Linked DNA regions of Pyxidicoccus trucidator. The protein of the gene in region 2 interacts with the protein of the main gene of each other region in a pairwise test. Links are inferred from orthologs where the notes say so. Each region holds a gene or a part of one and is shown on either strand. Other genes may lie near its edges.

The links.
Region 1: the proteins of lepA (region 2) and G4D85_RS47665 interact in binary tests that used the Escherichia coli proteins (3 or more experiments, as listed by UniProt). The link is inferred for Pyxidicoccus trucidator from one-to-one orthologs.

Annotation. Positions count from the first base shown.
Region 1 is NZ_JAAIXZ010000036.1:35,219-49,712, forward strand. What follows is about bases 4,770-7,745. They hold G4D85_RS47665 (CorA family divalent cation transporter), read right to left. Parts: upstream 6,750-7,745; coding sequence 5,790-6,749; downstream 4,770-5,789. Other genes in these bases: G4D85_RS47655 (arylsulfatase), read right to left, coding at 4,770-4,960; G4D85_RS47660 (DUF4136 domain-containing protein), read left to right, coding at 5,207-5,785; G4D85_RS47670 (neuromedin U), read right to left, coding at 6,799-7,620. Outside these bases: G4D85_RS47645 (aspartate:alanine exchanger family transporter), read right to left, coding at 1-904; G4D85_RS47650 (porin family protein), read left to right, coding at 1,312-2,505; more of G4D85_RS47655, read right to left, coding at 2,564-4,769; G4D85_RS47675 (SulP family inorganic anion transporter), read left to right, coding at 7,826-9,715; G4D85_RS47680 (bile acid:sodium symporter family protein), read right to left, coding at 9,740-10,630; G4D85_RS47685 (hypothetical protein), read right to left, coding at 10,646-11,794; G4D85_RS47690 (AsmA family protein), read left to right, coding at 12,155-13,963; G4D85_RS47695 (threonine/serine exporter family protein), read left to right, coding at 14,128-14,494. UniProt on the Escherichia coli protein: Zinc transporter. Acts as a Zn(2+):proton symporter, which likely mediates zinc ion uptake. Purified ZntB reconstituted in liposomes also binds and transports Cd(2+), Ni(2+) and Co(2+).
Region 2 is NZ_JAAIXZ010000024.1:145,353-159,846, forward strand. The notes cover bases 1,861-4,836. They hold lepA (translation elongation factor 4), read right to left. Parts: upstream 4,267-4,836; coding sequence 2,455-4,266; downstream 1,861-2,454. Other genes in these bases: lepB (signal peptidase I), read right to left, coding at 1,861-2,451; G4D85_RS42830 (NAD-dependent epimerase/dehydratase family protein), read right to left, coding at 4,570-4,836. Also shown: G4D85_RS42810 (dihydroorotase), read right to left, coding at 1-174; G4D85_RS42815 (aspartate carbamoyltransferase catalytic subunit), read right to left, coding at 171-1,064; more of lepB, read right to left, coding at 1,189-1,860; more of G4D85_RS42830, read right to left, coding at 4,837-5,514; G4D85_RS42835 (UDP-glucuronic acid decarboxylase family protein), read right to left, coding at 5,584-6,552; G4D85_RS42840 (ribbon-helix-helix domain-containing protein), read right to left, coding at 6,567-6,746; G4D85_RS42845 (hypothetical protein), read left to right, coding at 6,840-7,475; G4D85_RS42850 (cupin domain-containing protein), read right to left, coding at 7,504-7,866; G4D85_RS42855 (SPOR domain-containing protein), read right to left, coding at 7,894-8,808; G4D85_RS42860 (integration host factor subunit beta), read right to left, coding at 8,943-9,380; G4D85_RS42865 (hypothetical protein), read right to left, coding at 9,460-10,239; tRNA 2-thiouridine(34) synthase MnmA, read right to left, coding at 10,267-11,313; G4D85_RS42875 (CCA tRNA nucleotidyltransferase), read right to left, coding at 11,522-12,790; G4D85_RS42880 (right-handed parallel beta-helix repeat-containing protein), read left to right, coding at 13,129-14,238; G4D85_RS42885 (NAD(P)-dependent oxidoreductase), read left to right, coding at 14,368-14,494. UniProt on the Escherichia coli protein: Required for accurate and efficient protein synthesis under certain stress conditions. May act as a fidelity factor of the translation reaction, by catalyzing a one-codon backward translocation of tRNAs on improperly translocated ribosomes.

The DNA.
Region 1 (14,494 bases), on a different replicon or contig from region 2:
CCACCGTCGTGCCCTCCACCTTCGGGTTTTCGAGGCGGTAGGCACGCACCACCAGGGGCGTGTAGCCCACGTCGAACGCGCTGTCCGTCCCGGGCGGGGGCGCGCTCGAGGCGCCGCCCAGCGCCTTCTCCATGTCATGGGCCGACTGCTCCAGGTTCCGGTGGAACATGCGCGGCAGGTACTTCACCAGCACGACGAACCCAATCATGCTCAGGATGTAGGTGATGGCGAAGGAGGCCGCGAGGTTGGCGCCCACCGCCGCGCCCTCGCCACCGGGCACCGCCCCGGACGTCACCGCCGACTGGGCCGCCCCCAGCGCGGCCGACGCCGTCATTCCGCCCGCCAGCGTGCCGGCCACCGCGCCATCCGGCAGCCGGAGCAGGATGCCGCACAGGAGCGCCAGCGCGGGCGCCACCAGGCACACCACCAGCGTGGTGAGGACGAAGCGCTTGCCGTCGCGCTCCAGCCCCGCGAAGAACTGCGGTCCAACCCGCAGGCCCACGGCGTACATGAAGAAGTTGAAGAAGAGCGTCTGGACGAATGCATCCACCTTCAGCCTCACGCCGAACACGGAGACCGAGATGAGGCTCAGCGCCAGCCCCACCACCAGCGTGGCCGCGGTGGTCCCCAGGCTGATGCGCCGGATGCGGACGCGGCCGAGCAGGTAGCCCAGCGCCACCACCAGGAAGAGCGCGGTGAAGGCGTCACGCCCGAGCAGCGCGAAGACATGCTCCAGCACCCCATGCGACCTCGCGTCGCCCGAGCCCGCCTCCGCCGCCTGCCCCACCACCGGGACGATGAGCGCCAGCGACAGCAGCCGCAGGCGCGAACCCCACCCGCCTCCAGCCGCGGCCCAGCGCCGGTGCACGGGGCTCCCGCCTGGATGTCGCGTGTCGAGTCGCATGGCCGTCCGTCCTTTCGCCACTCCCCCGAGGTCGAAGGTAGGCGCGCCGAGACTCCGCCAGGGCAGGCGGGCCCGGCGCATGGCACCTGACGGCCCGTGTGCCCGAGGCCCCTCCCGCCTCCCAGCCCCCGCCGTCGGTTCGTTGCGGCGCCAGCGTGGCTTCCCCATCTCTCCTTCGGTCATCAAGCGAAGAGCCCCGTGACAGCGTCCCCCCGCCCGGCGGCCTCCCCCGCCCCCGAGGGCATGGCCGCTATTCACCGGGACACGCCTCGCCAGTCTCCACGTCGCCCCGGAGACGATGCCCCTCGTGTCTGATGGGCACGGAGCCTCCGGGCCCCCACCGTGCCGCACGCATCAGGCCCGGGGGACGGGTTGCCCCCCGGTGCTCGCAGGCGGGGGAGACGGGCATGAGCTGGAGACGCTGGGTGGGCGGACTCGCGGTGTCGGCGCTGCTGTCGCCGTCGCCGGGGTGGGCCGCGGAGGACGACGCGACGAAGGAGGACGGCCCGTCGCTCACGGGGGGCTTCGACCGGGAGAAGGGCTTCCACCTCCAGTCCACGGACGGAAACTACCTGCTCAGCCTGGGGCTCCAGGCCGGGTACAAGATCGAGCCCGTCTTCCTGAACGGAGAGGCCGAGTCCCGTACCGCCTTCTCCTTCCTGCGCCCCATCCTCAAGGGAAACCTCTACCGGCCGTGGATCCGCTTCTGGACCTCGCTGGAGATGGCGGCGTTCCCCATCTACGTGCTGGACAGCTATGTGGACGTGCAGCCCATCGACGCGCTCGGCCTTCGCGCGGGCCAGCAGTACACCCCGCTGAGCCGACACGAGTCCTGGGGGCCACAGCAGATCCTCTTCCCCGAGTTCGCCCCCATCGCCAACTACTTCTGGACCGGCCGCGACAAGGGCCTCACCGTCTTCGGCACGCTGGAGCACCTGGAATACTACGCGGGCATCTACAGCGGCTCGCCGCTGCGCACCGTCACGTCGGAGCCCGGCCGCTACCAGCTCAACGCCCGGCTCACCTGGTTCCCCATGGGGAAGCCGGGCTACGGAGAGCTGCCCTACATCATGTCGGGTGACACGGAGCCTCCCCTCAACGTCTCCTTCACCGTGCAGGGCGCCGGCGGCAAGGTGGAGCAGATCCAGGAGAACTTCAACCCGGAGGCCGGCATCTTCCGAATCGAGCGACAGGGCGTGCGCCGCTTCGCCACGGGCGGGGCGGATGTATTCGTGCAGGCCCGGCGCTTCAGCTTCTTCGGAGAGGCGTACCTCCGCCGCACCGAGCCGCCCGGAGGCGTGGCCCGCTTCACCAGCTTCGGCGCGTGGGTGCAGGCCGACTATGTCTTCTACAAGAAGGTGCTGGATGCAGGGGTGCGGCTCAGCTACCTGGACGCGAGCTGGGACCTGGACGACGACCTGCTCTACGTCGCCGAGGCCCAGCTCGCGTGGTTCGTGGACGCGCCGTACCTGGCCCTCAAGCTGCGCTACCAGGTCGCGCACCAGGAGACGCCGGACCCGGCCGCCGCCACGGGCATCGTGCTGGCGAAGGACCCGGGCACCACGAACCTCATCACCCTGCAGGTCAACCTCGCCTTCTGACGCGGCGAGGACGGCTCGTGGCTTCCCGCTCTGGTAGCCACGAGCCTTTTCCTGGCTCCTACTGCCGGGACATCGCGATCTTGAAGAGCTCCTGCGGCGAGACGAAGTGGTCGAAGTCCTCCTTGCCCTTGTCGAGCTGCACCCACCTCACCCGGCCCGTGAACTTGCTGTCGCCGTTGTGGAAGCCCTCCGCCACGGGGGAGCCATGCTCCATGCCCACGTCGGCCGTCTCCTCGGAGAGCACGTAGGCCAGGGTCTTCTCCACCCGGCCGCGCCCCACCTTCTTGCCGTCGACGTACAACGTCACGTCGCCACCCCTGCCCAGGCCTCCGCCGTCGTACTTGAACTCCATGCGGACCTGGTGCGTACCCGGAGGCAGCTCGCTGGTGGCCTCGACGTAGTCCCGACGCAGGCCGCCGTAGTTGTAGCAGTAGCTGAGCCGGCCCCGGCGCGCGTAGAGGCACCAGCCGCCGAACGAGCCGCCCTGGGTGATGATGACGCCGCTCGCGCCGCCCGCCGGTATCTCCACCTCGGCGGTGACGGAGTGCGACTTGTTCTTGATGTTGAGCATCGAGTTCTCGCCGAGCCGCCGCATGGAGCCCGAGAGCATCTGCGAGTCGCCCTGGATGAGCTCGGGCCGCCCGGCCAGCTCCGCGTTGAAGCGCTCGACACCGCGGTCGTCCAGCGGCAGCACGTAGAACTTCGCGGCCTCGATGAGGAAGAGCTGCTGCAGCTCGCGCAGCTTGTCCGGCCGCGAGGTCGCGAGGTCGCGCGCCTGCGTCCAGTCCTTCGTCGTGTCGTAGAGCTCCCAGACGTCTTCTTCGAGGCTCACGCTCGCCTTGGTCTCCCACGGGGTGCGGTGCTTCGTCACGGCCGTCCAGCCCTGGTGGTAGATGCCGCGGTTGCCGAACATCTCGAAATACTGCGTCTCATGCCGCTCCGGCGCTTTCGCGTCGTCGAAGCTGAAGCGCATGCTCGTCCCCTGCATCGGAGTCTGCTGCACACCGTGGACCGCCACCGGCTGGGGCAGGTTCGCGGCCTCCAGGATGGTGGGCCCCACGTCGATGACATGGGAGAACTGCGAGCGGACCTCGCCCCGGGCCTCGATGCCGTTGGGCCAGTGGACGATGCAGCCGTTGCGTGTGCCGCCGTAGTGCGAGGCCACCTGCTTGGTCCACTGGTAGGGCGTGTCCATGGCATGCGCCCAGCCCACCGCGTAGTGGTTGTAGGCCTCGGGTGTGCCGAGCTTGTGCATGTTCTGGATGAGGTACTCAGGCGTCTCCACGCCCAGGATGTCGTTGAAGATGAAGCCCTCGTTGAGCGTGCCGTTGACGGTGCCCTCGGCGGAGGCGCCGTTGTCGCCGATGATGTAGTAGACGAGCGTGTCCTCCAGCACGCCCATCTTCTCCAGCGAGTCGATGAGCCGTCCCACGTGGAAGTCCGCGTACTCGAGGAAGCCCGCGTAGACCTCCATCTGCCGCGCGAGCACCGGCCGCAGCTTCTCCGGCATGTCCGCCCAGGCGGGGATTTCCTTGGGGCGTGGGGTGAGCTGACAGTCCTTGGGGATGACGCCCAGCTTCTTCTGCCGCGCGAAGACCTCCTCGCGCAGCGCGTCCCAGCCGGCATCGAAGCGCCCCTTGTACTTGTCCGCCCAGTCCTTGGGGACATGGTGCGGAGCGTGGGTGGCGCCCGGGGCGAAGTAGACGAAGAAGGGCTTGTCCGGCACGAGCGCCTTCTGCTGGCGCACCCAGTCCATGGCCCGGTCCGTCATGTCCTCCATGAAGTGATAGCCCTGCTCCGGCGTGCGGTCCTGCTCCATGGGCGTCGTGTTCTCGTAGATCGCCGGGTACCACTGGTTCGTCTCGCCGCCGATGAAGCCGAAGAAGTATTCGAAGCCGGAGCCGGTCGGCCACCGCTCGAAGGGCCCCACGGGGCTGGTCTCCCAGACGGGCACCTCGTGGCACTTGCCGAACTGCGCGGTGCTGTAGCCGTTGAGCTTGAGGACTTCGGCCACCGGCGCGCAGTGGTTGGGGCGCACGCAGCTGTAGCCCGGCGAGGAGGTGGCGGTCTCCGTGATTCCGCCGAAGCCCACCGCGTGGTGGTTGCGGCCGGTGAGGAGCGCGGCGCGCGTGGGCGAGCAGAGCGCGGTGGTGTGGAAGCGGTTGTACTTGAGGCCCTTGGCCGCCAGGCGCTCCGCGGTGGGGGTGTTGACGACGCCGCCGAAGGCGCTGGTGGCACCGAACCCCACGTCGTCCAGCAGCACCACGAGGACGTTGGGCGCGCCCTTCGGAGGCCGCAGCGGGACGATGGGTGGGAACTTCGCGCTCGGGTCCCTGGCACTGAACGGACGCAAGCCCTGGTAGGGCTGGTCCGGTATGGGGAGCACCTCGCGCTGGAGTGTGTCGTTGGGAGAACCCTCTCCGTTGCCCGCCTGCCGCTTGCCATTCTTCTTCATGAAATCCTCTTGCCCCACTGGCGCATCCAGGGTGCGAGGAAGCTAGGGTGCGTGACGCCCCGGGCCAGTGCCCCACGGGGTGGACGCGCGCGCGGGCCCAGGACAGTCCTCCCGGCATGAGGCGGATCCAGCCCTGAAGTCGGTACCGACCAGGGGAGCGGCCGGAGCCGTGCACCTGGGGGACTCGCGTCCCCGCCCCCAACGTCAGGAAACCCACGGGTCCACCTGGGCCCCCCAGGAGGCGTCATGTCCCCGCACCACCGGCTTGCGGTGCCGCTGCTCTTGTTGCTGTTGGCAGCCTGCTCCGGCATCGAGACGAACACCCACTACGACCCGGCCTCCGTCGGCAAGCTGGACGGTTACAAGACGTATGCCTGGCTGCCCGCGCCAGAGGGCGCGGACCCTCGCATCTACAACGACGTCACCGAGGCCCAGGTGAAGAAGGTGGTGGATGCGCAGCTGGCGTCCCGGGGCTACCGGAAGGTGGATGAGAATCCGGACTTCAAGTTCGGCTGGCACGGCTCCATCGACCAGAAGATGGATGTGGACACGGTGAACTCGTACTACGGCTATGGATGGGGCTCCTGGTACGCGCCCTACGGGCCGGGCATGTCGGTGGGCGCCACCTTCCCCCAGACCTATGTCGATGAGTACGAAGAGGGCACGCTCATCCTCGACGTCGTCGACGCCGGCACCAACAAGCTCGTCTGGCGCGGCACGGCCCAGGCCGCGCTGGAAGACAACCCCTCGCCCCAGAGGCGCGAGGAGCGACTCGGCGAGGCCGTGAAGGATGTCCTGGAGCAGTTCCCGCCCAAGGGGAAGTGACGCCTCACACCAGCTTGCGGCGGCGCAGCGCCCACCACTCGGCCACGGCCAGGGCCAGCAGCAGCAGGCACAGCACGACGAAGGAGCCGGGCCAGGCCGTGCCCGGGATGCCTCCCACGTTGACACCCAGCAGCCCGGTGATGAAGGACAGCGGGAGGAAGACACCGGAGATGAGGGTGAGGACGTAGAGCGTGTAGTTCATGCGCGCGTCCTGCCGGGCCTTCAGCTCGTCGTGGAGGATGCGCGCGCGGTCCAGGAGCGAGTCCAAGTCCTTCAGCACGCTGTCCGCGCGCCGGGTCAGGTCCTTCATGGGCCGGCGCTGCGCGCGGAGCCAGTCGATGTCCAGCAGGCCCACGCGCATGAGGACATCCCTGCTGGCGGAGACCGCGCTGCGCAGCTCGATGAGGGCCCGCCGCAGGTCGCGCAGCCGCTGTGCCGCATCCGCCCCGTGGGCCTCGACCCGCGCCTCCAGGTCCACCATCCGCTCGTCGAGCTCGACGACGTGCAGTACCTGGCTCGACGCCGCGGCGCCCGCGAGCCCGAGGAGGAAGTCCGTGGAGCGGGGGCCCCTCCCCTGCTCCAGCTCGTGGCGCAACAGCGTGATGGAGGCCACCTCCCGGTCCGCCAGGGTGAGGCACAGGTGGCGGGTGGCATACACGCGCAGCCCGGTCCTCACGCCGGGCTCCGCGCGGGTCCTCGGCTGGCGCAACAGGAGGACCAGTCCATCGGGGTCGATGGCCTCCACCTGCACGTGTGTAGCGCCCGAGAGCAGCAGCCGCCGCACCGGCTCCGGCAGACCGAGGCGATCCTCGAGCCACCGTGACAGCCCTGGCGACTCCAGGGGGAAGTGGAACCACGACAGGCCGTCCCCGGGCCGCGCGTCGTCGAGCGAAACGGGGCGTGCACCTCCATCGCCCGTCAACAGGAGCGCGAAGGCGCCGGTGAGGTCGTCGGAGGGTGTCATCCGCCTCTCTCCTCCAGGGCCCCGTGGCGAGTTCCCGGATGGTGCCGGGCTACGGGGCCTTCTTCCCCTTGGGGAACAGGAAGGCGAGTTGAACACGGAGCTGCCACTGCGCGGCCCCCGGCACGTCCGGGCGCACGGCGTTGTAGTACGCGGACACCGAGCCGTTCAGCGACTGGCGACCGACCTTGAAGACCTTGCCCCCGCCCGCGCCGAACGGTACGAGCCACTGGTCCCCCGAGGGCGCCTCCCAGTTGGCGGTGATGATGGGCGCGGACGTCACGTACCAGCCCCCGGGCAGGTTGTAGGTGAGGAAGTACTGCACGAGGAGCTGGTTGACGCTCTCCCGGTCCCCATCACCGAAGACGGACCACACGTTGTTGGCCAGCACGCCGGCGGACAGGTCGCCGGGCTGCACCAGGGCCACCGCCGAAGGCCCGATGCTCCACTTCCCCGTCCCCAGGACGTCATCGGTGGCGGTCGGCAGCAACAGCGCGGGCCCCACGCCCCAGATGAGCGTCCCCGGCTTCGAGGGCGCCACGAAGAACGTGGCCGAGGTGTCTCCGAGGCCGAACGTGCCGCCGCTCCCGTCCGCCAGGTCCGGCTGGTAGAGGACGGGGAGGATGATGCGGTTGATGAGATTGAAGTCCTCCGTCAGCGTCATGGGGATGACCGGCTGGATGTTGAGCGTGTTCCGCACCCGGTCACCCGGGTCGATGCCGAAGTCCACGTTGTCCTGCAGCGGCACGCTGATGAGGTTGGCCACCGGGTTCTGCACCGCCTTGGCCAGGTCTTCATGCGAGCTGGCCTCGACGGCTCCCGCCAGCACCAGCCCGCACAGCGCCGCACTCCAGCTCGAAGCCCGCGCCCCCATACCGACTCCCCGCCCTTCCCCGTCCACCGTGAAGCCGTGGGATGACCACTCCCCCGAAAATTCGCAATCCACCCTGCCCCGCGGGGCGAGGAGGTAGCGGACGGCGTTGCTGGCAACCGCCTCCCTCCTCGCGAGGGCGACCGGCCGGATTGTCGCGCAGCCGGCTGCTCCACAACTTGAAGCGGACCTGTTCCAGGAGCCGCCCATGCCGTCCTCTCCTACCGCGCCTCCCGCGGACCGGAAGCCCCTCAGTCACTACCTGCCCTTCCTCGCGTGGATGCCCGCCTGGCGCCCGCGCATGCTGAAGCGGGAGATGGTGGCGGCCCTCACGGTGACGGCGCTCCTCATCCCCGAGGGCATGGCCTACGCGGAGCTGGCGGGCGTGCCGCCCCAGACGGCCTTCTACGCCGCGCCGGCCGCGCTCGTGCTCTATGCCCTGCTTGGCAGCTCGCGCCAGCTCATCGTCGCCGTCTCGGCCACCGTGGCCGTGCTCTCCGCGGCGACGGTGGGGGCGATGGCTCCGGCCGGCTCCACGCGCTTCATCGCCCTCACCGCGGCCCTGGCCATGCTGGCGGGCGTCATCTCCATCCTCGCGGGCGTGCTACGGCTCGGTCGGCTGTCGCAGTTCTTCTCCGAGTCCGTCCTCACCGGCTTCGTCTTCGGGCTGGCGCTGGTGATTGCCATCAAGCAGGTGCCCAAGCTCCTGGGGCTGGAGGGCGGCGGGGGCAACTTCTTCGAGCGGCTGTGGCACCTCGTCACCCACCTGCCCCAGGCCCACCTCGTCACCGCCATCCTCGGAGCGGTGAGCCTCGCGCTGCTGCTAGGCATCGATCGCGTGTCACGCCGGATTCCCTCCGCGCTGGTGGTGCTGGTGCTGGGAACGATCGTTGCGGGGTTGCTCGGGCTCCAGGCCCGGGGCGTGAAGGTGGTGGGCGAGCTGCCGGCGGGACTCGCCGGGCCCCGGCTCCCCGATGTGTCGTGGAAGGACCTGGTCGCGCTGCTGCCAGGCGCGCTGGGCATCGCGCTGGTGGCCTTCGCCGAGGCCGTGGGCCCCGCCCGGATGATGGCCACGAAGCACCGCTACGAGGTGGACGCCAACCAGGAGCTCATCGGCATTGGCGCGGCGAACCTGGGGGCGGGCCTCTTCCGGGGCTTCCCCATCGGCTGCAGCCTGTCCAAGACAGCGGCCAACGACGCGGCGGGAGCCCGCTCGGAGATGTCCTCCATCCTGGCCGCGGGCCTCACCCTGCTGGTGGCCCTCTTCTTCACGCCGCTGTTCCGCACCCTGCCCGAGGCCACGCTCGGCGCCATCGTCGTGGTGGCCATCTCCGGGATGATGGACGTGCCGGAGCTGCGCCGGCTGTACCGGCTGCGCCGCGCGGACTTCCTGATGGCCTGTGCCGCGCTGCTGGGCGTGCTCGTGCTGGACGTGCTGCCAGGGCTGCTGCTGGCGGTGGGGCTCTCCGTGCTCATCCTCGTCTGGCGTGCCAGCAAGCCCCGCGTGAGCGAGCTGGGGCGGACCCCGGGCACGCTGGACTTCGCCGACGTCCGGCGCCAGCCCACGCCCGCCACCATCCCCGGGCTGCTGGTGCTCCGCCCCAACGAAGGCCTCTTCTTCGCGAACGCCACCGCCCTGAGGGACGCCATCATCGACCGGGCGGACAGGACTCCGGGCGTGCGCGCCTTGCTGCTGGACCTGGAGGCGACGGTGGACCTGGACGTCCCGGGCGCCGACATGCTCGCCGAGCTGAAGGATTCCCTGGAGCACCGCGACGTGACGCTGATGCTGTCCCGGGTGCTGGAGCCGACCCGGCGGATGCTCGAGACGTCGGGAGTGACGGAGAAGATAGGCAGCGAGCGGATTCATGCCCAGACGCTGGATGGAGTCACGGCCTACCTGGCCGACCGGGCCGGGCACTCGCGCGAGGAGTGGGCGCTCATCCGTGACGGCCTGAACCGGCTGCACGCCCTGGTGGACGAGGCCGTCCCCTCGGCGGAGCAGGAAGCGGACCGTCAGCGATTGCTGAAGCTGAGTGAGGAGCTGACGCGGGCCGGCGACGGAATGGCGGGCCCCGAGAAGCCCCCGGAGGGGTGAGCAGCGCGCCCACCGCCGCGGAGGTCAGGTGGGCACGCTGCCCGGAGGCACCCGGCCGGTGCGCTCCGTGCGGCCCTGCCGCTTCGACCACAGCTTGTAGGGCGTCAGCGCCAGGATGCGAATCAGGATGATGGCGCCCACCACTGCCGCCACCTCGAGCGCCTGAAAGCGCGGGTAGCTCTGGGAGATGATGGTCATCGTCAGCACCGGGTGGGCGAAGCCGGCCGCCAGGGCCACGGCCCTGCGGTCCTCGGCACGCGGCGCGCCGGCCCAGTGCCCCAGGAACGTGGCGGCCACGACCAGCACCACCAGCGCCAGCACCGGGCCCAACCCCAGCTTCAATAGCCGCGGGCCGGCCAGGAAGATGACAAGGACCGCCACGCCCAGCAGGAGCACGATGAACACCCGGTTGGCCCACACGGCCAGGACCTTCGCGGCCTCCGGAAAGAAGTGGTGGACGGCCATGCCCACCGCCAGCGGCGGCAGGATCTTCACGAGCAGGAGGCGGAACACCAGCTCAGGACCGGCCTGGAGCTGGAGACCCATGGACCGATCCACCACCTCAATCCAGAGGGGAACCGTGACGATGGAGCCGATGGCCAGCAGCAGGATGAGGTTGAGGGACGTCTTCACACTGGCGCCCAGCGCCTTCGCCTGGTTCACCTGCAAGGGAGCGCCGGGGCAGATGGCCGTGAGGAGGATGGCGCCCGCGGCCACCGGAGGAAGGCGGAACAGGTACACCACCGCGAACGCCAGGATTGGCACCACCACCAAAATCACCGCCAGGGACCGTCCGTAGAGCGCCGGCCGCTGGAAGGCCTCCCGCAGCTCTCCCGGGTGCCGTGCCAGTCCCGCGGAGAACAGGAAGAGGACGACGACGTTGGACAGCGCGAACAAGACGATTGATTTCAGCATGCCCATCTCCCGGGTTCAGCCCAGCCCCTGGCGGAGCAGCTTGAGGACTTCGAGGAAATGCCGGTCCATCACCAGCAGGATCGCAATGGGCAGGACCGCCGCGGCGGCGACGCTCATCAGCGGGCGCGGGTCCCACGGGAACACGCGCATCTTCCGTGCGAGGATGAAGGTGGACCCCAGGTCGGCCAGCGAGGAGAACTCGGGCGCGCCCAGCACGTCCTCGCTGCTGCGCTCGTGAAACCACTTCCGCTCGAACCGCCGTGAGTGCCACGCCGCAAGCGCCGAGAACGCAGGGTCTCCCCGCCGCTTTGCCTTCACGAGCTGGGGCATGAAGAAGACCAGGGGTGCGAAGACCACGACGGTGGCCATGACCCCGATGACGGCCAGGGGAATGATATGGGGGATGGGGTCGGCGGCGAGTCCCGCGGCCTGGGTCCTCCAGGTGGCCGCGGCCATCACCATCTGCAGCGCGAACACCAGGGGCGCGAAGCAGGCTTGATAGACGGGCAGGAAGCCCAGCCCCCCCATGGTGTCCGGATGGGTGGGCATCAGCGCGAGGGGCAGCCGCGAGACGCGGAACAGGAAGCCCGCCCACACCACGCCGCGCCACACCCAGCGCAGCAGCAGGAAGATGAAGAGCGGCCGGCTCACTGCCAGGTACCACCAGCCCGCCGGCGAGAGCTCGCCTCCCGACAACGCAAAGGCCCAGCCCCTGTTGGGTTCGATCCGCTCCAGCAACGAGAGGCCAAGGCAGACGGCCACCAGGCCCGCCTCGACCCAGGCGCTGTCGCGCCACCGGATTGCCACGCATACGGCGCGCTCGAAGCTCCGCCGACTGCCCACCCCCACCAGGTGCGAGCTGAGGAATTGCTGGACCGCCAGCCGGATGCGCCCGTTCACATAGGGCTCGGACAGGATGAGCGCGGGCATGGACACCAGGAGCTGGGCGTGAATCTGAAGGTCTCCGAACAGGGGGCCCAGGGCCGTGCCACGCTCGAACATCGAAAGGAACAGGAGCGGCAGCCAGGCCAGCGCCACGATGACGAGCGTACGTGCCAGCACCTTGTCGCGCTGGGGTGTGAAGAGGTGGACCCGGCACTCCAGCCGGAAGAACGGACCACCCTGCATGAGCGCGAAGTCGGGGAGTGTGGAAGTGGCGTCCATGTTCCGGCGGCATCCCGTCCGTGAAGAAGGAGCCAGCCCTGTCGGCCGGCCGCGGGCGGTCATCGGCGGGCGCCCTCCACTCCACGGTGGGGGCTGCGTCATGGATGGACAATCTGTTCGGCCAGCGAGGCGGCCGAGCCCCAGGGCGCGGGTACGGGCCCCGTGCCTCACGAGGCGCCGGCTCCGCCCGCCCGTTCCTCCCCGGAGGACGATGCGTGCTGGCGCGGACGTGGGCCCTCCCCGGAGGGCAGCTTCCCTGCTGCAAGGCGTGGAGGCAGCTTGCCGCCAGGGGCGGAGCCCGCGCTCCCTCCGTCCCCGGTCGGGGCGAAGCACGCGCACGGACAGGGACGGACGGCGACGATGGCCAGGCAGGCGCGATTCCGGTGGAGGCGGGCGCTCGGCCGGGGACTCGGTGTCATCCTGCTGCTGGAGGCGCTGCTCCACGTCGCGCTCAACGCCGGCCTCGTCCAATCGCTCATCCACCGCGATACACATGCAACGCGGATGAGCTGGACCGCCGCCTGGGCACCGTGGCCCTGGAAGGTGCATGCACGGGGCTTCTCCGTGGAGCACCGGGACCCACGCAACATCTGGCGGGTCGAGGTGGACGCCCTGGAGGCGGAGCTCTCCCTGTCCGCGCTCTTCCGCCGCCATGTGGAAATTCAAGGGCTGCGAGCCCGCGGCGTGCGCGCGGGGATCCGACCCACGCGCCCCGAGGACACCCTCCCTCCCCACAAGGAGCACAAGCCCTGGGACGTGGAATTGCGGGACGTGGAGGCCCACGCGCTTCGTGCGCTGGTCTGGCACGGGGTGCGCTACCGGGGACAGGGAGAAGCGCGAGGCGCTCTGCGGCTCGTCGTCGGCGAGCGGCTCGCGTTGAGGGTGGACGCGCTGAAGCTGGAGGGCGGCCCGCTGGAAGTGGAGGGGCACGAAGTCGGGACACTGGAGGCGGCCCAGGCCGCCTTCACCATGGACGCCACGCGGGAGGGAAGCGAGCGGATGCAGCTGCTCGGCGGCACTCGCGGGCGGTTCCAGGCGCGCGCCGCCGTGGCCTCGCTGGAGGCGCTGCGCGCATGGCTGCCCGCCTCCGAGCACCTGTCGCTCCACGGCGGGGGCGGTGAGCTGCTGGCCGACGTCCTGGTCGAGCACGGCCGGCTGCTGCCGGGGAGCCGGTTGGAAGGCCGCGGTGCGCCCGCGGAGCTGGCCCTCGGGCCGGTGCGCGCGCGCGCCTCCTGGGAGCTGGACGGTGGGGTGGAGGCGAGGGAAGGCGCTCCGGCCCGCGCCCGGCTGCGGCTCGCCTTCACGCCCGTGCGGGTGGAAGGCCCCGAAGGCCTGCTGCTGAAGCTTCCAGAGGTGGCGGTCTCCGTCGACGCAGTGCCGCGCGAGCTGACACCGGAGGCTCCCGGCACGCGGCCCCACTGGGACGTCGTGGTCCACCTGCATGTGGCGCGCAGCCACCCGGTGGACCTGCGCCCGCTCAACGCCCGCACGGCCCCCACGTTCCGACTGGACTCCGGCAGCGCCTTCCTTCAGGCCGACGCCCACCTGAAACCCGGGGCACGTGGGAACGAAGCCCGGCTGCACGTGGACACCGACCTGCTGTCCGCCCGCTGCGGGGAGACGCGGCTGCAGGGGATGGCCTCCCTGGAGGTCGACGCCGGGCGGTTCAGCCTGCGGGGCGAGCACCTGGGGCTGGATGGCACCCACCTGCGACTGCGAGAGGTGTCCGCGGACGTACCGGGGAAGGATGTCCGCAAGTGGGAAGGAAGCCTGTCCTTTCCGCAGGCCACCCTCTCCCTCTCCTCGGGGGCCCTGGAGGCCCGCTTCACCGGGAGCTTCTCCAACGCGCTCCCCTTCGTCGCGCTGCTGACGTCCCGGGGGAAGCTGCCCTCCATCCTGTCTCCGCTGTTCGAGGCCGATGGGCTGGAGGTATCCGGCCACGTGTCCTGGCGAGCAGCGGGAGCCCGGGTGCGGGAGCTGCGGGCCCGGGCCCGGAACCTCCAGTTGGAGGGGCAAGTGGACGTGGCCGCTGGCGACATGCGGGCCATCCTGCTGGTGACGGTGGGCACCAAGAGCGTGGGGGTGGAGGTCATGCCCGGCGACACGCAGGTGCACCTGAAGAACGGACGGCACTGGTACGAGGCGCGGCTGGAGCCTCCCTCCCGCTGAGCCCACCGCCGGCCGGCCGGGAGCATCGCCCGCTCCACCGGCCCTCCCCTCCCCGGGGCCGATGACGGCGCGTCCCGGGGGACGGAGCTTCAGCAGACCTGCCCCGTGGGGCCATGAACGGCCCGGCGTGGAAGCAACACGGGGCCGTCCCGGGAGTCCCTCGCATGAGTGCCACCACCGCCCGCCTCTCCCCGGCCGAAGAGGAAGCCGCCGTGGCCTTCCTGCTGGACCTCGCCCGGGCGCTGCACCTCGCCTACCTGCCCGCCCCCAAGGTGGAGTCGCTCGTGAAGGACGCCGCGAAGGCGTGGGGACTGGGGATGGAGGTCTTCACCCTCCAGAGCCTGGTGACGACGGAGGTCGTCTCGGGCGGGCGGCGGCGGATGGACATGGAGCGCCTGCCCTTCAATCCGCACTGGAACCTCCGCCGCACCTCCCAGATGCTCACGCTCGCCCACGCGGTGGCGGCGGGGCAGCATGGAGTCCCCTCCGCGCGCGCGGAGCTGGAGCGCATCGTCCACCTGCCCCGGGCCT
Region 2 (14,494 bases):
CGGCACCACCCACTTGCCGTTGGCGTCGACCACCTCGGCGCTGGCGGGCACTGGCAGCGGAGCCTCGGAGACCTCCACCACCTTGCCGTCGCGCACCAGCACGTCGCGCACGCCGTCCACACCGTTGCGCGGGTCGATGACGCGGCCCCGCCGGAAGAGCACCGTGGAGCTCATGACGCGCATACCTCCAGGATGGCCCGCCGCACGGCCACGCCGTTGGACACCTGCTCCAGGATGACGCTGCGGGCGCCGTCCGCCACCGACGGAGCAATCTCCACGCCGCGGTTGATGGGGCCCGGGTGCATCACCACCGCGCCCTCCTTCATCCGCTCCTCGCGGGCCGCGTTGAGGCCGAACAGGCGCGAGTACTCACGCGTGGACGGCAGGAAGTTCTCGCTCATCCGCTCCAGTTGCAGGCGCAGGCACATGACTGCGTCCGCCTGCGGCAGCGCCGAGTCCAGGCTGTGTGTCACCTCCGCGCCCATCGCCTCCAGCCCTGGCGGCATCAGCGTGGGCGGGCCGCAGAGCACGACGCGTGCACCCAGCGCCCGGAGGCAGAGCAGGTTCGAGCGCGCCACGCGACTGTGCATGATGTCGCCGAGGATGAGCACCGTGCGCCCGTCCAGCGAGCCCCACCGCTGACGCAGCGTGAAGGCGTCCAGCAGTGCCTGCGAGGGGTGCTCGTGGGTGCCGTCACCGGCGTTGATGATGGCGCAGCGCACGTGCTTCGCCACCAGGTGCGGCGCGCCCGAGGACCTGTGCCGCATGACGATGACCGTCGGCCCCGTCGCCTCGATGTTGCGCGCGGTGTCCAGCAGCGTCTCGCCCTTGGAGACGGAGGAGCCCGTCTGGGTCCAGTTCATCACGCTCGCGCCCAGGCCCTTGGCGGCCATGTGGAACGAGGTGCGCGTCCGGGTGGAGTCCTCGAAGAAGAGGTTCGCCACCACCTTGCCACGCAGGATGTTCGTGGCGTCCGGTCTGCCGGGCAGGTGCGCCTGGGCTCTGTCGAGCAGGGCTTCCAGCTCGTCCCGGCGCCAGCCTTCGATTCCAAGGAGGTGTCTCATGGCCGGGGGCGCCGCGTACCCCGCGCCGCACGGCGCGTCAAGCACCGTGCGTGGAACGCCGGGTCGCCTGACTTCCGGGTGTGCGTCAGCGGACCGGCAGGCCGGTCGCTTCCGGGGGTGTGCTTCAGCGGACCGGCTCGAAGAAGCGGTCCACCCGCAGGCCGGTGCCGCCGAAGAGGCCGTGCAGCAGGCCCTCGTAGCCCAGCGACAGCCACACCACCATGGCCTTGCCCTTGATGTGGCCGTACGGCACGTACTCCGCCTTGCCCCGGCCGGTGACGCCCAGGCCATGGCGGCTGTCCGCGCTGTTGTCCCGGTTGTCGCCCATGACGAAGACGTGCCCCGGGGGGACCTCGTAGGGGCCCTCGCGAGCGGGCATGTGGGCCAGCGTCTGCAGCGCCGCGTGCGTCACCCCGGACAGGTCCTCCTCGAACAGCGCCTCGGACTGGTCGTACCAGCGGCCGTCGTCGGTGATGTTGTGGACGACGTAGTCGGTGGAGATGACCTTGCGCGTCTGCGGCTTGCCGTTGATGTGGATGACGCCGTCGAGCACCTCCACGGTGTCACCGGGCAGCCCCACCACGCGCTTGATGTAGTCCTTGGACTCGTCCACCGGGTTGTTGAAGACGATGACGTCTCCGCGCTCCGGCTTCCGGACGATGACGAACGGCACCACGTTGGCGAACGGGACGCGCACCCCGTAGATGAACTTGTTGACGAAGACCTGGTCGCCAATCTGCAGCGTGGGGAGCATGGAGCCGGACGGAATCCGGTACGGCTCCACGATGAAGGTGCGGATGACCAGGGCGATGAGCAGCGCCTTGCCGAAGCCGCCCACGAAGTCCATGGCGGACTGCTTGCGGAACGGGCCCAGGTGCTTCGCGGTCAGCTCCTCCAGCCCCTTGAGCTCCTCGCGCATCCTGTCGGCGTTGCCGTCGATGGACGCCGTCTCCACGCGCAGCGCCTGCTCGGTGATGCGCTCGGGCACCTGCGCGCCCAGCTTCTCCCGCACGTGCGGCTTCTGGAGGATGCGCTCGTTCTCGGCGATGAGCTCGCTGGCCTCGTGGCGCAGCCCGCGCAGCGCCTTCTCCTTGGGGGACGCGTTGCGCCACACCAGGAGCACGACGAAGCAGGCCACCATCAGCAGCCCCAGCCCCTTCATGAGCGGCTGGGCCCAGGCGGCCGCGGCAGGCGCGAACTCAATGAGGATGGTGTAGGGGACGAACGCCAGGCCGATGATGCACAGCGGCGCCCACAGGCTGGTGAGCAGCTCGCGCCACACCAGCAGGCGGCGGGCGCGCAGCTGCTCCGGCGAGCGGCGCGCGGCCATGGCCGCGGCGAGCTTCACGGGAGGCGTCGGGGTTGCGGAGGGAGTGGCCGCGTTCATGCGCTACTGCTCCGATTTGAGGACCGCGAGGAAGGCTTCCTGCGGGATCTCCACCGTGCCCACCTGCTTCATGCGCTTCTTGCCCTCCTTCTGCTTCTCCAGGAGCTTGCGCTTGCGGCTGATGTCACCGCCGTAGCACTTGGCGAGCACGTTCTTGCGCATGGCGGAGATGGTTTCCCGCGAGATGATCTTCGCGCCAATCGCCGCCTGGATGGCCACCTCGTACATCTGCTTCGGGATGACCTCCTTCAGCTTCTGGCACACCTCGCGGCCGCGCAGGTAGGCGCGCTCGCGGTGCACGATGACGCTCAGCGCGTCCACCGGGTCCCCGTTGATGAGGATGTCCAGCCGGGCCAGGTCGGACTCCATGTACCCGGCCAGCTCGTAGTCCAGGCTCGCGTAACCGCGCGACACGCTCTTCAGCTTGTCGAAGAAGTCGAACACCACCTCGGCGAGCGGCATCGCGTACGTCACCTGCACGCGCTGGCCGCTGCTGCCCAGGTACTTGATGTCCTTCTGCACGCCGCGCCGGTCCTGGCACAGCTTGAGGATGGCACCCAGGTGGTCGTTGGGGACGTGGATGTGGCAGGTGAGGAGGGGCTCCTCGAACTTCTCGATGTTCTGCACCGGCGGCAGCTTGGCCGGGTTGTCCACCAGCATCACGTCACCCTTGCCGGTGGTGATGCGGTACACCACGCTGGGCGCGGTGGTGATGAGGTTCAGGTTGTACTCGCGCTCCAGGCGCTCCTGGACGATCTCCATGTGCAGCAGGCCCAGGTAGCCGCAGCGGAAGCCGAAGCCCAGCGCGGTGGAGGACTCGGGCTCGTACGTGAAGGCGGAGTCGTTCAGCGTCAGCTTGGCCAGCGCGTCGCGCAGGTTCTCGTACTCCGCGGAGTCCACCGGGAAGATGCCGGAGAACACCATCGGCTTCACTTCCTTGAAGCCGGGGAACGGCGCTTCCGTGGGACGGGCCTCCTCGGTGACGGTGTCGCCCACCTTCGCGTCCTGCAGCTCCTTCACGTTGGCGACGAGCACACCCACCTCGCCGGCCATCAGCTGCTGCACCGGGCGAGAGAAGGGGCTGAACACGCCCAGCTCCTGCACCTCGAAGACCTTGTTGTTGCTGAAGAGCTTGATCTTCTGCTTGAGCTTGAGGGTGCCTTCCAGCACGCGCACCAGCGTCACCACGCCCCGGTAGTTGTCGTACCAGGAGTCGAAGATGAGCGCCTTGAGCGGGGCGTCCGGCGAGCCGCTGGGGGGCGGCACGCGCGCCACCACGGACTCGAGGATCTCCTCGATGCCGATGCCCTCCTTGGCGGAGGCCGGCACCGCGATGGACGCATCGATGCCGATGACGTCTTCAATCTCCGACCGGGTGCGCGCCACGTCCGCGCTGGGCAGGTCGATCTTGTTGATGACCGGGATGATCTCCAGGTCGTGGTCCAGCGCCATGTAGACGTTGGCCAGCGTCTGGGCCTCGACGCCCTGCGACGCGTCCACCACCAGGAGCGCGCCTTCGCACGCGGCCAGGCTGCGGCTCACCTCGTAGGCGAAGTCCACGTGTCCCGGCGTGTCGATGAGGTTGAGGACGTACTGCTTGCCGTCCTTCGCGGTGTAGTTCATCCGCACGGACTGGGCCTTGATGGTGATGCCCCGTTCCCGCTCGATGTCCATGTTGTCGAGGAACTGGGCCTGCGCCTCTCGCTTGGTCAACGTCCCCGTCTTGTCGAGGAGACGGTCGGCCAGCGTCGACTTTCCATGGTCGATATGGGCGATGATGCAGAAGTTGCGGATGTGCGCGTTTTCAGCCGGCATTTTCGGGGCGCTCGTCGGAAGAAGCGGGCGTGAGTAACACCGAACCGCGCGAAAATCTACGCGCGAGCGCCCGCTGGACGAGCAACCCGCCAGGGGAGCCCGTTTGTTCCCCAGTCACCATGAGCGCCCGCCCGGGCGAATGCACGCCCCCCGCACCGAGCAGCCCCCGTCTGGCTCGTGGGAAGGGAGCAAGGCCTCTCCGGAAAGCCGACCCGCGCCGGGCGACCTGCCAGGGAGGAGCGGGAAGCACCGCACACCCTGATGGCTTCGCCCCAGCCAGAGGCCGGGGCGAGGCCCCTGCCCTCAGCCGTGGGCGCGGGAGGGCAAGCCGGCCTTCTCGCGGAAGAAGGCGATGGTGCGGCTCAGGCCCTCGCGAACGTCCACGGTGGGCTCCCAGCCGAGCACCTTCTTCGCCAGGGCGTTGTCGATGCAGGAGCGCAGCTGCTCACCGGGCTTCGCCGGCGCGTGCGCCACGGCGGCGGTGGAGCCAGCGGCCTCGGCCAGCAGCGCGTAGAGGCGGTTGATGTCCGTCTCCACGCCGGTGCCGATGTTGATGGCGCCCACGTAGTCCTTCTCGAAGGCGAGCCGGTTGGCGCGGGCCACGTCCGGGCCGAAGACGAAGTCACGCGTCTGCTTGCCCTCGCCGAAGATGGTGCAGCCCTGGCCGGCGATCAGCCGCTGGCTGAAGATGGCCACCACACCGGCCTCGCCATGCGGGTTCTGCCGGGGGCCGTAGACGTTGGCGTACCGCAGGGCCACGTACGGCAGGCCGTACTGGGCGCGGTAGTAGCCGAGGTACAGCTCGCCGGCCGCCTTGGACACGCCGTACGGAGACACCGGACGCGTCGGGTGGCCCTCCGGCGCGGGGAAGACATCCTGCTCGCCGTAGATGGCGCCGCCGGTGGAGCTGAAGATGACCTTCTTCACCCCGGAGACGCGCGCAGCCTCCAGGAGGTTGAGCATGCCGCGGATGTTCACGTCCGCGTCGAAACCCGGGTCGTCCACGCTGCGGCGCACGTCCATCTGCGCCGCCAGGTGGCAGAGCACCTGCGGCTTCTCGGCCTTGATGATCTCCGCCGCCTCGCGGCTGCGGATGTCATGCACCGCCAGGCGGACGCGCGGGTCCAGGTTCTCCCGCTTGCCACCGGACAGGTCATCCAGGGCGATGACCTCATGCCCACTTCGCAGGAACTCATCGCACACGTGCGAGCCGATGAAGCCCGCACCACCCGTCACCAGGACTTTCACGCTTCCTCCCGCCACCCATCCGTGTGGCCGCAGTGTCTACAGGGATTCAAGAATCAAGCCGCCGGCAACCTATGCCGTGGGCTTCACTCCGGCAACCTCCCGGAAATAGGCAATGGTCTCCTTCAGACCGTCTTCCAGGAGCACCTTCGGCTCCCAGCCCAGCAGCGTGCGGGCACGGGTGATGTCCGGCTGCCGCTGCTTCGGATCATCCTTGGGCAGGGGCTTCTCGATGATCTTCCCGCCGCCGCCCGCGGCCACGCGCACCGCCTCCGCGAACTGGCGGATGGTCATCTCGCGCGGGTTGCCGACATTCACGGGGCTCGTCTCGTCCGAGAGCATCAGCCGCACCAGCCCGTCCACCAGGTCCTTCACGTAGCAGAATGAGCGCGTCTGGCTGCCGTCGCCGAAGACGGTGAAGTCCTCTCCCTTGAGCGCCTGGCCCACGAAGGCCGGCACCACGCGACCGTCGTTGAGGCGCATGCGCGGACCGTAGGTGTTGAAGATGCGGACGATGCGCACCTGCACGCCGCGGCTGCGGCCGTAGGCGGCGGTAATCGCCTCCGCGTAGCGCTTGGCCTCGTCGTACACCGAGCGCGGGCCGATGGGATTCACGTTGCCCCAGTAGTCCTCGCGCTGCGGGTGGACGAGCGGGTCGCCGTACACCTCGGAGGTGGAGGCCATGAGGAAGACGGCCTTGTTCGCCTCGGCCAGCTTCAGCCCGTTCTCCGTGCCGATGGAGCCCACGCGCAGCGTCTCCAGCGGCAGCTCCGCGTAGTCGATGGGCGACGCCGGCGACGCCATGTTGAACACGTAGTCGACGGGGCCCTTCACGGGGATGCCCTCGACGATGTCCGCCTTCACGTACTCGAAGCCCTGGCGCCCGGTGAGCGTGCGCAGGTTCTGCTCGCTCCCGGTGATGAGGTTGTCCACCGCGACCACGGACGCAGCGCCGTCGTCCAGCAGCCGCTCGCACAGGTGAGAACCGACGAAGCCCGCACCGCCGAGCACCACCACCCGCTTGCCACGAAAGCTCTTCACGTCACGCCTCTCTCTCACAGCTCGTCGAAGGTCACCTGACCGGGGAGCTGAGCCTTGTACTTCTCGAGTACCAGATCGATGCCCTGGCGGATGTACTCGGCCACGGGAACCTTCGTCTTCTGGTTCAGCGCCTTGAGGAGCTCGTTCTGCTCCGGAGTGATGTAGATGGTGGTGCTGATCTTCTTTCGGGCCATGGCGATATGTGAAAATATATGAAGTGACGTGTCGCGCGAAAGCCTCTCGTGCACGCGGCGAGGCCCCGCCGCAGCGCCCCACCGGAGTCCTCCATGCCACAGTCCAAGCGTCTGTTCTTCCTGGGTTTTCTGGCCGCGGGGGCCCTGGCCGGCTGCGCGGGCGGCAAATCGGCGGAGCGTGGCACGGGGGCTGAAGGGGCGGCCGCGGCGGGCCGGACGACGGGGGAGCCCATCCAACCGGGGCGCTCGGGCGACGAGCGGGTGGCGGAGCAGGACGTCAACGGCGACGGGAAACCGGACGTGTGGACGTACACCGTGCGCGATGAGAGCGCGCCCGAGTCGGACGGCTACCGCCGGGTGCGCCAGGAGCTGGACCTCAACTGGGACGGCCGCGTGGACCTGACGCGCTACTTCGACGCCAACGGCGATCAGACGCGCGAGACGCTGGACCTGGACTACGACGGCAAGGTGGACGCCACCTACTTCTTCGAGAAGGGCGTCAACACGCGCCGCGAGCGGGACGTCAACGGCGACGGCCGCGCGGACAGCTTCACCTTCTACGAGGGTGGCACGCTGGTGCGGAAGGAGCGCGACACCAACACCGACGGCAAGGTGGACTACTGGGAGTACTGGGAGGGCGGCCAGGTGGACCGCATCGGCGAGGACCTGGACGGGGACGGCACCGTGGACAAGTGGACCCGCAACCCCAACAACGCGGCCCGCGAGTAGGACGCGGACCGCGCGGGACAGTCAGCGGCTACGGCTTGCTGGTGCCGGTGCGGCCGTACGAGTCCTCCAGCCGCACCACGTCGTCCAGCTCCGGGGTGCTGACCTCGAGGATGTTGCAGTCGGTCAGCGCCACCATGCGGTGCTTGGTGAGCGGCTTGATGTGGTAGCTCTCGCCGGGGTTCATCTCCCTCTCGATGAGCCCCTGGCCTTCATCGACGACGAAGAGCAGCTTCCCGCTCTGGACGTGGATCGTCTCGTCCTTCTGGTTGTGGAACTGCAGGCTGAGCTTGTGGCCCTGCTTCACGTGCAGCAGCTTGCCCACGTAGCGCTCGGTGTGAGCCCAGATGAGCTCGTGTCCCCAGGGCTTCTCCACCCGCCTCGTCGTCGTCATGATGCTTACCGTCTTCCTCGCCCTGCTCTAGTTCGTGCCGGCCACGAAGGCGTCGAGCTGGGTCTCACGCTTGAAGTCTGCCAGATACCGGCTGGCCGTATCCTTGGAGGCGAAGCTGCCCATCCGGACGCGATACCACGTGCCCTTTCCGGGCACCTCGGCGGCCAGGATATAGGGGGCATAGCCCTTGTCGCGCAACCGGGCGGCGAAGCGGTCGGCCTCCTGGCGGTCCTGGGAGGCGGAGATCTGGAGGGTGAAGGCCCCACCCTTCACGGCCTGGGCGGGCGGCTGGGCGGCACGGGCGATGGCCTCCTTCAGCGTCCCACCCTCCTTGTTCGTGGTGCGCGTGGGGACGGCCGCGACTTCCACCTTGCCCGACACCGGCACGGCCTTGACCACCGGCTCCACCTTGACGGGCTCGGGCTTCACGGGCTCGGGCTTCACGGGCTCCGGCTTCTGGGCCACGGCGGTGGGCGCGGTAGGCGCGCTGGGAGCCTCGGCGGCAACGACAGTCTCGGCCTCCTCCTCGGGCTCCTCGGGGGGCAATTCGCCCGTGTCCGGGTCCGGGGTGGGCGCGAGCTTGGGGAGCGGCGCCGCGGCAACGGGCTTCTGAGCCGGAGCGGGCGCGGCGGCGGCGGGCTTCGGAGCCGGCTTGGGCGCGGCGGCGACGGGCTCGGCGGCGGCCTTGCGGGTCAGCTCGTCCTGGAAGGTGAGCGGCGAGTCCTTCTGCACGTCCTGGAGCGCCTGCGCATTCGCGTCCAGCGCGGAGAGCAGGTCCGGAGCGCTGGCCGTCTGGGCGTTGCCCGCCAGCTTCTTGCCGACGACGACTCCCAGGACGAAGACGGCGCCCATGACGACGATGCCGGCGATCAGCAGGCTGACGATCTGCCTGTTGTCCAGGGAGACGTCGAACTTCTCCTTCATCCGGTGGGCGTCACGCATGGCTTGGAAGTCCTCGGGCGCGGACGCAGCGGGCCACACGATTCCGTGTTGCGGCCTGTAGCGTCGGCATGGAGGGCAAGGTACGCCCCACCCCCGAACGGGTCAAATTCACGGAAGCGGTTCCTCTGGCGATGTCAACCCGTGGCGGGCGTGGCGAACGCGGACGTCGCGGACAGTGGCGGGGGGGCGAGCGAGCCAGGTGCTTCCGCGGGCGGGACGAGCGGCACGGCGGCGAGCGAGGTGAGCGCCTCGGCGGGAGGGGCGAGCGTCACGGGCGCGGGCTCCTCGGCGGGAGGCGCGTTGAGTCGCTCGCGCAGCTCCTTGCCGGCGGCGAAGGACAGCGTCCGGCGCTCGGGCACGGCGACGCTCTTCCCCGTCTTCGGGTTGCGGCCCGTGCGCGCGCGGCGCGTGCGGACGGAGAAGACGCCGAAGCCGCGCAGCTCGATGCGCTTGCCGGCCACCAGGGACCGACACATGCAGTCGAAGACGGCATGGACGATGGCCTCCACCTCACGCCGGGGGACGTGCGGGGCACGCGCCACGATGCGCTCGATGAGCTCACTCCTCGTCATCGCACACCTCTCAACCTGGAGGGACGGGCGACTCTACAGAAAGCAGGCCCGCCAGGACAAACCACCCCTCCCCGCGGGGCTAGCGGAAGCTGAGGTCCGCTGGGCCCTCCACCTCGATTTCCCGGCCCGTCACCGAGCGCAGCACCACCTCGGCGCCGTCTGGAACCAGCAGGCGCACAGTGCGGCCCAGCGGCACCTCGCGGTCCTCCAGCAGCACGGCGGTGGCGAGGTCGTCCGTCTCCGCCACCACGAAGCCGTCCTCCACGGTGGCCACCAGCCCGCCCTCCCCCAGCTCGCCCGCGTGGATGAAGGGCACCTTCGGCCGGAGCGGTGGCGGGGGCAGCGGCTGGCGGGGCCCCTCCTGCGCCGAGCCGGAGCCCAGCTTCTGGATGCCGTTGGGCGTGAAGAAGGCCACGAGGTATTCGGCGTTGCTGTAGGTGCCCTGCTGGGCCTGGGCGGACGCGGGCGTCACCTGCACCTGGGTGTAACGCGCGGCGACAATGCGCAGCGGAGGGGGGGCCTCCTGGACCTCGCCCTCCTCCCAGCGGCGGGAAGGCAGGTTGACGCCGTGGAGCTTCGCCTCGTCCGCGTCGCCGACCTCCAGCGTGTCGCCTTCCTCCAGGAAGCGCAGGCCGCCGCCGAAGTACTCGAGCACCGCGGGCCCGGTGGCGGTGAGCTGCTCATGCGCGAGGAGCTGGGCCCCGACGGCGACGGGGCGCTGCTCCTTGCCCTCGGTGCGCATCACCGGAGCGCCCGCGGCGAGCAGTCCGGCGATGGGCTTGTCCGAGCGCTCCTTGCACCCCGAGGCGAACCCCAGGGCGACGGCCACGAGCAGGCACTCCACCAGGCGCTGCGCCATGACCGGCTCCCTCGGGGTGACGCGGGGTCAGACGATCCAACCACCGCCGAGCACACGGTCCTGATGGTAGACCACCGCGGCCTGTCCTGGCGTCACGGCGCGCGCGGGAGCGTCCAGCTTCACGGAGACGAGCCCATGCGGGGACACGTGCACGCGGCCCGGAGCCCCCGCGTGGCGGTGGCGGATGCGGACCTCCACGGCCTGCTCGGGCGGGGGCGGCGCGTCCACCCAGTGGGGCTGGAGCAGGCCGAAGTTGTCCCGGCCAGTGCCCTCGGCGGGGCCCACGACGACGCGGTGGGACTCCGGCTCCAGGCGCTGGACGTAGCGCGCCTCGCCGCCGCCCAGGTTGAGGCCCTTGCGCTGGCCCACGGTGTAGCGGTGGATGCCCTGGTGCGTACCGAGCACCTGGCCCTCGGTGTCGACAATCTCGCCCGCGGGCTGGGGCCCGGCGACCTTCTCCACGAAGCCGGCGTAGTCACCGTCGGGCACGAAGCAGATCTCCATGCTCTCGGGCTTCTGGCTGGTGACGAGGCCATGGCGCTCGGCGACGGCGCGGACCTCGGCCTTCGTCAGGTGACCCACGGGGAAGTGGAGGTCGCGCAGCTCATCCTGGCCGAGCGTGAAGAGGAAGTAGCTCTGGTCCTTCGCGGTGTCGACGGCGCGGCGCAGGACGTAGCGGCCGTCCACCTCCTCCACGCGCGCGTAGTGGCCGGTGGCCAGGCGGGCGCCGAGCGCGCGGGCGCGCTTGAGGAGGAAGTTGAACTTCACGTCGCGGTTGCAAGCGACGCAGGGGATGGGCGTGCGGCCCCCGAGGTAGGACTGGACGAAGGGGTTGATGACGCGGTCCTGGAAGATCTCCTCCGCGTTGGCCACGTAGAAGGGAATCCCCAGCGACTGGGCCACGGCCCGCGCGTCGTCGATGTCGTCCGGGCTGCAGCAGCTCCCACACTTCGCCTTGCCCTCGTAGGACCAGACGCGCAGGGTGATGCCGATGACCTCATGGCCCTGCTCCTTGAGCAGGGCGGCGGCGGCCGAGGAATCCACCCCGCCGCTCATGGCTACGACGACTCGCATGGTGCTCCTTCCTACACGCCCTGACGTCCGGGCGCACGCGGGAGGACGCCCGGGCGGCCCCTTTCCCGACATGCGCCCTCGTAGGGGAACATCCGGAGCCGGGGGTGGACCGCTCCGGACGTGTCGGTAGACCCGGACGAGGCTGCTCCCCTGCCCCACCGCCAGCGGGCTCAGCGCCCGGCGCAGGCCCATCAGCAGCGGGCCGGGCTCAGCGTCCGGAGCGGGCCTGCCAGTCCTTCAGCCGGGCCTTCAGCGTGTCGGCCGTGTTCAGGCCCGGGTCATCCAGCACGGACTCCAGGAGGAAGCGGGTGGCCTCGCCGACGATGGGGGACGGCCCCACGCCCAGGGTGGCCATGATGTCGCCTCCCGTGAGCGCGAGCTCCTTCGCGCTCAGCGGAGGCTTCGCGGCGGCGAGCGCCTCCAGCCGGGCGAAGAGGGCTTCGACCTCCGGCAGCCGGTCCGGCTCGCGGACCTGGACGCGGGCGCGGACCACGGCAATCAACTGCGGGAGCTGCGGCAGTCCCACCCGGGCCAGGAGCCTGCGGAGCGCGGGGTCCGACTCCCCCACCCGCGCCTCCAGTTTCGCGTGCTCCACGAGGATCGCGACGAGGTCGGCGACCTTGTTGGGGAACTTGAGGCGCAGGCCGATATCACGGGCCTGGGTGCGGTCCACGAGGTCCGCGAGCAGCACGGCCATGCGGACCTCCACGTCGACGGGCGAGGCCTGCACGGCGGCGCGCGCCTGGCGGGCGGCCTCGGGCGTCGCGCGCGCCAGCTCGGGCAGGAAGACATCCAGCAGCCCGGTGGCCGCGAGCAGCTCCAGTCCCAGCTCGGCACGGGGGGTGTGGAGCAGCTTCACCAGCTCGTCATGGATGCGCTCGAAGGCCACCTTCCGGAAGACGGAGAGCGTGGTGGGGATGGCGTCACGCGTCGCCGGGTCCAGGGAGAAGCCGAGCACCGCGGCGAAACGCACGGCTCGCAGGGGGCGGAGCCCGTCCTCGGAGAAGCGCTCCAGGGCCGACCCCACACAGCGGATGAGCTGGGCCTTGAGGTCGGATTGCCCGCCGAAGGGGTCCACCAGCTCGCGGTCCACCGGGTTGTAGGCCATCGCGTTGATGGTGAAGTCGCGGCGGGACAGGTCCTTGACGATGTCGCGCTCGAAGGCGACGGAGCTGGGCCGGCGCCCGTCGTGGTAGTCGCCCTCGGAGCGGAACGTCGTCACCTCCACGTGGGTGCCACCCTGGACGACGGTGACGGTGCCGTGCTGGATGCCGGTGGGGATGACCTTGCGGAAGGCGCGTTGGACTTCCTCGGGCAGCGCGCTGGTCGCCACATCGAAGTCCTTGGGGGGCACGAGGCGCACCATGTCCCGGACGCAGCCGCCCACGAGGTACACGGCATGGCCCAGCTCGCGCAGCCGGGCGATGACCTCGAGCACGGGCTTGGGGATGTCTGCGTTGTGGAGGTTGGCGATCATCGATTCCGCGTTGTATCGGTGAGCCTCGCATAATCCAAGCCCGGGGCGTCGCCTTCCAGGGAGCGCCGGCGAGGCGCCGACCCGGGTCGAATCCCGCCGACGTCTCGGAGGCGTCGTTTGGTGAGCAGGACCTTCCCGCTGGACGTGGGCGCGTGCGTGAGGTGTGGGGCAGGCGGAGGGCCTGGGAGTCTGTCTTTCCCCGCAGGCAAAACGTCAGCGTCGCGAAGCTGACACCCTGCCCGGGGGCAAGCTGTGCACGAAAGCCTCGCGTCTCCATGTTCCCGCGCTCGCTCGACGGGCATTTCATTGCCATGTCAGGCAATGGACGGGAGGCACTCATGTCCAGACAGACACTCCAGCTACTGGCCCTGGTGGGCGCAATGTTGTTTCCGCCCCTGGCGAAGGCTGAACCCCAGGCGGAATGGAAGAGGACGCTCTTCGTCGCCAACAACGCAATTGACAGTAGGACTTGTGGCTCGAGAGCCCAGCCCTGCCGGTCCATCAGTCAAGCCATCGAGAATGCTCGTCATGGAGACCGGATAGTCGTCGGCCCCGGCCGTTACGGAGACTTGAACGCCGACGGCGACTTCAGCGACCCCGGCGACGAAGCGGCCGAGGTGTTGACGGGGTGCAGGTGCATGATCCTGATCGACAAGCGCCTCCAGATAGAATCGACGGACGGCGCGAAGGCCACCGTGCTCGATGCGAGCGGGGCCGTGCTGGATGTCGTCAACATCACCGCGAACGGCGTCATCTTCGGCGGAGATGGGAAGGGCTTCACCGTGACGGGGGCGCGCATGGTGACCGACGATGACGGTCTCGGACTGGATATCCTGGCAGCTCGCGACGTGCGTGTGATTGACAACATTGCCCAGGGGAATCAGGCCACGGGTTTTCGCATCAATGGAAACCGTCAAACGGCCAGGGACAACTTCTCCATCGGCAATGGGACGGGATTCGACTGCGGGTCTGATGCGGAAGGAAACACCATCAAGGACAACGTCGCCCTCGCCAATACCGGCTACGGCTTCGCCATCTTTGGCTTGAATGACTCAATCGTGGAGAACAGGTCCATCGGCAACAAGGGCATCGGGTTCCTGCTCCTCTCCACGGACGCCTCGGGGTTCGAGTTCAAGGAGAACGAAGCCATCGGCAACAGGGGGCCGGGGGTCTGGGTGCAGGTGGGCGCGAACTTCAGGCTCCGCGGGAACGCCTTCTTCGGCAACCTGGGCGAGGCGACAGCCATCTTTCCGGCGGTTCCCAACTGTGGCGTGGGCAATGACTCCGGCAACACCGTCGACGCGACCCGCAACTACTGGGGAGCCCCCACCGGTCCCGGCCCGGACCCGGCCGATGATGGGGGACGGGGGACCGTCTGTGACAGGAATGGCAGGACGCTCGTGACGCCCTTCGACCCCACGCCGAGCCTGCGTCACCTCGCTCCCTGATGCGCATTTGAGCCACGTGGATGCGCTCCTTCCTGGAGCTGGAGCACCTCCGCCAGAGAGGATGGCTCACGGCTCCATGAGCCACATGGGCTACAGTCGCTACCCACTATCCACCTCCCGGAGATGAAGATGGCCCCCAGCAGTCCTTCAAAGCTCGTGGTGATCGGCACTGGCCTCATGGGCAGTGCACTGGCGCGAGCCTTCGCGGCGGCGGGGCACGACGTCGCGGTCTGGAATCGGACTCCCAGCAAGGCAA